DNA from 2 places in the Nonomuraea sp. WAC 01424 genome. Region 2 is predicted to be linked to the other one. Evidence: predicted binding sites of a transcription regulator. Region 2 holds the regulator's gene; the other holds the start of a gene.

Region 1 (2,396 bases), on a different contig from region 2:
TGTCGAACTCCCACGCCTCCAGCCCGTGCTCGGCGAAGAAGTCCTTCACGCCGCGTTCCAGCAGGCGGGAGGCGCGCGAGACCCGGCCGATCACGCCCATCGGGGACACGTCGACGTCGGGCCGTGTCCGTGCCCACTGTCCGAGTATCTCGTCGACCGCGTCATCCACGTGGCTCAGCCTATCAAAGCTTCGACGTTGAAATGTTGGAGGTCGTACGGTACTGTCCACGACGTCGAAATGTTCAACGTAGAAATTTTCAAGGTGGGATCGTCATGAAGGTGCTGGTGCTGGGCGCGACGGGGTACATCGGCGGCGCGGTCGTCGAGCGGCTGGCCGAGCAGGGACACGAGGTGGCCGTCCTGGTGCGGCCCGCCGCCGACGGCGCCAAGCGGGTGCCCGGCGTGGCCGACGAGCGCCACGGGGACCTGGCCGACGCCGCGGACGTCGCCGCCGCGATCACCCCGGACATCGACGCGGTCGTGGTCGCCGCCAACCTCAGCGGCGACCGGGAGACCGACCTCGCCGCGGCCGGCGTGCTCGCGGCGTCGGGCAGGAAGATCGTCTTCACCAGCGGCGTGTGGGTGCTGGGCGCCACCGTGGACGGGCACGAGGACAGCCCGGCCGACCCGATTCCGCTCGTGGCGTACCGGCACGAGCTGGAGCGGCTGATCCTCGACGGCGGCGGCTCGGTGATCCGGCCCGGCGTCGTCCACGGGCGCGGCGCGGGCATCCCGGCCCTGCTGCGCGCCCAGGCCGCCGAGCGCGGCGCCGGCGTGTACGTCACCGCCGACGGCGAGTCGCCCACCTGGACGTTCGTGCACGTCGAGGACCTGGCCGACCTCGTCGTCGCCGTCCTGGAGAAGGGCGGGGCGCGGGTCTACCACGGCATCAGCGAAGAGGCCGTGCAGGTCGCGTCCGTGGCCGAGGCGGCGGCCCGGTCCGTCGGCGTAAAGCCGCAGGCCGAGCCCTGGCCGCTGGCCGAGGCCGCCCAGACGCTGGGGACGGGCTTCGCCGAGGCCCTGGCGCTCAGCCAGCGCATCAGCGCGACACGCACGCGCGCGGAGCTCGGCTGGAACCCCTCCCGCCCCGGTGTGGTGGCCGATCTGGTCGAGGGCTCCTACGTCTGATCGCTCTGAGCAGACGAGTTCGTGTTGACTGTCAAGCCCCTCTTGCATATGTTTCCTGTTGGCACTCTCACCTTGAGAGTGCCAACGTGCGACGAGGCAGGTCTGACACCCGCGACGGCAGGCCCAGCTGGTCGCCTCTTCTAGATCATTCAAATCTGAAGGGGAGGTCCGATCGTGACGACCGCCACCAAGGTTCCCGTTAAGCCGCTCGGCGACCGCATTGTGGTTCAGCCGCTTGAGGCAGAGCAGACCACCGCTTCCGGACTGGTCATCCCGGACACCGCCAAGGAGAAGCCGCAGGAGGGCAAGGTCCTCGCGGTGGGCCCGGGCAACTGGGATGAGGACGGCGACAAGCGGATTCCGCTTGACGTCTCCGAGGGCGACATCGTCCTCTACAGCAAGTACGGCGGCACCGAGGTCAAGTACGGCGGCGAGGAGTACCTCGTGCTCTCCGCCCGCGACGTTCTCGCGATCATCGAGAAGTAGTAGGCCGGTTGTGTCGGGCCCCGGGCGCTCTTGAGGGCGGCCGGGGCTTTCGACGCCAGGAGAGGACTTTCAGCAATGGCGAAGATCCTGGAGTTCAACGAGGACGCCCGCCGCGCGCTTGAGCGCGGTGTCAACGCCCTCGCGGACGCCGTGAAGGTAACCCTCGGCCCGCGTGGCCGCAACGTCGTCATCGACAAGAAGTTCGGTGCGCCGACGATCACGAACGACGGTGTGACCATCGCTCGTGAGATCGAGCTGGAGGAGCGCTACGAGAACCTCGGCGCCCAGCTCGCCAAGGAAGTTGCCACCAAGACCAACGACATCGCGGGTGACGGCACCACCACCGCCACCGTGCTGGCCCAGGCGATGGTCCGCGAGGGCCTGCGCAACGTGGCCGCCGGCGCCTCGCCGCTGTCGCTCAAGCGTGGCATCGACAAGGCCGCCAAGGAGATCAGCGACCGGCTGCTGGCCAGCGCGCGCGAGGTGGGCGACAAGAAGGAGATCGCCAACGTCGCCACCATCTCCGCCCAGGACGCCAAGATCGGCGAGCTGATCGCCGAGGCGTTCGACAAGGTGGGCAAGGACGGTGTCCTCACCGTCGAAGAGTCCAACGCCATGGGCATGGAGCTCGAGTTCACCGAGGGCATGCAGTTCGACAAGGGCTACCTGTCGGCGTACATGGTGACCGACCCCGAGCGCATGGAGTCCGTCCTCGAGGACGCGTACATCCTGCTCACCCAGAGCAAGATCTCCTCCATCGCCGACTTCCTGCCGCTGCTGGA
Region 2 (2,396 bases):
ACATGCCGCCCGCGGCCGAGAGCACGTCACGGCCGACGCCGAAGCGGGCGGACGCCTGCTCCTGCGTGGCGCAGGTCAGCTGGTACTCGCCCTTGGCGGGCGCGTTGACCGCGAGGATCTCCTGCCAGGTGCTCCCACCGGCGCTGACCGTCTGGGTGCCGTTGACCTTGACGAGCTTGGCCTGGGCCGGGCCGCCGGAGATCTCGCACTGGTAGTTGACGCGCGTCCCGGTGGCGATGAAGACAGCCGGGCGCTCGGCGGGGTCGAGGGACACCTTCACGCTTTCGCCGGACGCGAACGTGGCCGTCGGGGCCATGTCGGAGACGCTGCTCAGCACACCGCCCGCGAACACGACCACGCCCACGACGCCCAGCACCACGGCGACGGCCCACACGACCGCGATCCACCACAGGCGCGGCTTGATCGCCTTGCCGTCGATCCTGGGCGGGAACTGGGGCTGTTGCCCGTACTGGCCGTACTGGTTGTACTGGGGTGGGGGGCCGTACTGGGGAGGAGGCTGCTGGTATTGGGGAGGCGGGCCGTACTGCTGGGGCTGGGCGTACTGGGGGTTCTGACCGTAGTAGGGACCCTGCCCCTGGGGCGGTCCGTACTGCGGGGGCTGGGAATTGTCGGTCATGCGGCAAGTGTGAGGCCTGTCGCTTGTAAGACGCTAGCAACAGGATGGGACCCGGTGTTATCGCACCTTGTGGGCGAGAGCCGTACACTTGGCACTCGGGAACACGGAGTGCTAGACCTGTCGTTTCCCTGTTAGGCAGAGGCAGGAGGTGAGCACGTGCTCGACGATCGGAAGCTTGCGGTGCTCCGCGCCATTGTCGAAGACTACGTGTCCACCAACGAACCGGTGGGCTCCAAGGCGCTGGCCGAGCGCCACAATCTGAAGGTCTCCCCGGCAACGGTCAGGAACGACATGGCCGCTCTGGAGGAGGAGGGGTACATCACCCAGCCGCACACCAGCGCGGGCCGCGTGCCGACGGACAAGGGCTATCGCCTGTTCGTCGACCGGCTCTCGCAGGTCAAGCCCCTGTCGGGGGCCGAGCGGCGGGCGATCGAGACCTTCCTCGTCGGCGCGGTCGACCTCGACGACGTGGTCTTCCGCACCGTGCGGCTGCTCGCGCAGCTCACCAGGCAGGTCGCGGTCGTGCAGTACCCGACGCTGACCCGCTCCACGGTCAGGCACGTCGAGCTGGTCCCGCTCAACGACCGGCGCGTCATGCTCGTGCTGATCACCAACACCGGGCGCGTCGAGCAGCGCGTGATCGAGCTGCCCGAGGTGGTGGAGGACGACCGCATCGCCCACCTGCGCGCGGTCCTCAACGCCTGCCTCGACGGCTGCGGGCTGAGCAACGTGCCCGAGCTGGTCGCCGACCTGCCCGAGCGGCTTCCCGTCGAGGATCGCCCCGCCGTGGCCACGATCCTGTCGGTGCTGCTCGAAACCCTCGTCGAACGCCACGATGAGAAGATCGTGTTCGCCGGCGCGGCCAATCTCGCGGGCGCCGACTTCGCCACCGGCCTGCGCGACGTGCTGGAGGCGCTGGAGGAGCAGGTCGTGCTCATGCGGCTGCTCGGCGAGACTTCCACAGACACCCCGTCCGCGCTCACCGTGCGCATCGGTTCGGAAAACCCCTACCTTCGGGGCACGTCCATCGTCGCAACCGGATACGGTTCTGGCGACAACCAACTGGCCCGGCTCGGCGTGCTGGGTCCCACGAGGATGGACTACCCCGTGACGATGGGCGCCGTACGCGCGGTGGCACGCTACGTCAGCCAGATCCTGGCTGCATCTTAAGAGGTCGATAAGTGGCAAACAGCGACTACTACGCCACCCTCGGGGTGCGCCGTGACGCCAGTCAGGACGAGATCAAGAAGGCTTACCGCCGCCTCGCCCGCGAGCTGCACCCCGACGTGAACCCCGATCCTGAGACCCAGGAGCGGTTCAAGGAGATCACGCAGGCCTACGAGGTGCTGTCCGACCCCAACAAGCGCCAGATGTACGACCTGGGCGGCGACCCCTTCGGCGGCGGCGCCGGTGCGGGCGCGGGCGCGGGAGGCTTCGGGGCCGGTTTCCCCTTCAGCGACATCATGGACGCCTTCTTCGGCACCGCGGGCGGCACGCGCGGGCCGCGTTCGCGCGCCAGGAGGGGCCGCAACGCCACCATCCGGGTCGAGCTCGACCTGCGCGAGACGGCGTTCGGCACCACCCGTGAGCTGGTCGTGGACACCGCCGTGTTGTGCGAGGTGTGCCACGGCGCCGGCGCGGCCCCCGGCACCCACCCCGACACCTGCGACATGTGCAACGGGCGCGGCGAGATCTCCCAGGTCACCCGTTCGTTCCTGGGCCAGGTCATGACCTCGCGGCCGTGTCCCCAGTGCGGCGG

Evidence for each region. Region 2 encodes HrcA, which represses chaperone genes, less so after heat shock. Its sites were predicted from a motif close to TTGGCACTCTCNNNNNGAGAGTGCCAA; they were not measured.
Region 1: a site for HrcA is predicted at 1,187-1,213, ahead of groES (co-chaperone GroES). Genes of this name have one in related genera too.

What each region holds. Positions count from the first base shown of each region.
Region 1 covers NZ_QHHZ01000018.1:206,317-208,712, reverse strand. Annotated here, with positions in the region: gene DMB42_RS41280 (MarR family winged helix-turn-helix transcriptional regulator) at 1-169, opposite strand, end outside; gene DMB42_RS41275 (NAD-dependent epimerase/dehydratase family protein) at 274-1,128, shown strand; gene groES (co-chaperone GroES) at 1,300-1,614, shown strand; gene groL (chaperonin GroEL) at 1,690-2,396, shown strand, end outside.
Region 2 covers NZ_QHHZ01000003.1:394,936-397,331, reverse strand. Annotated here, with positions in the region: gene DMB42_RS11200 (hypothetical protein) at 1-637, opposite strand, end outside; gene hrcA (heat-inducible transcriptional repressor HrcA) at 794-1,807, shown strand; gene dnaJ (molecular chaperone DnaJ) at 1,819-2,396, shown strand, end outside.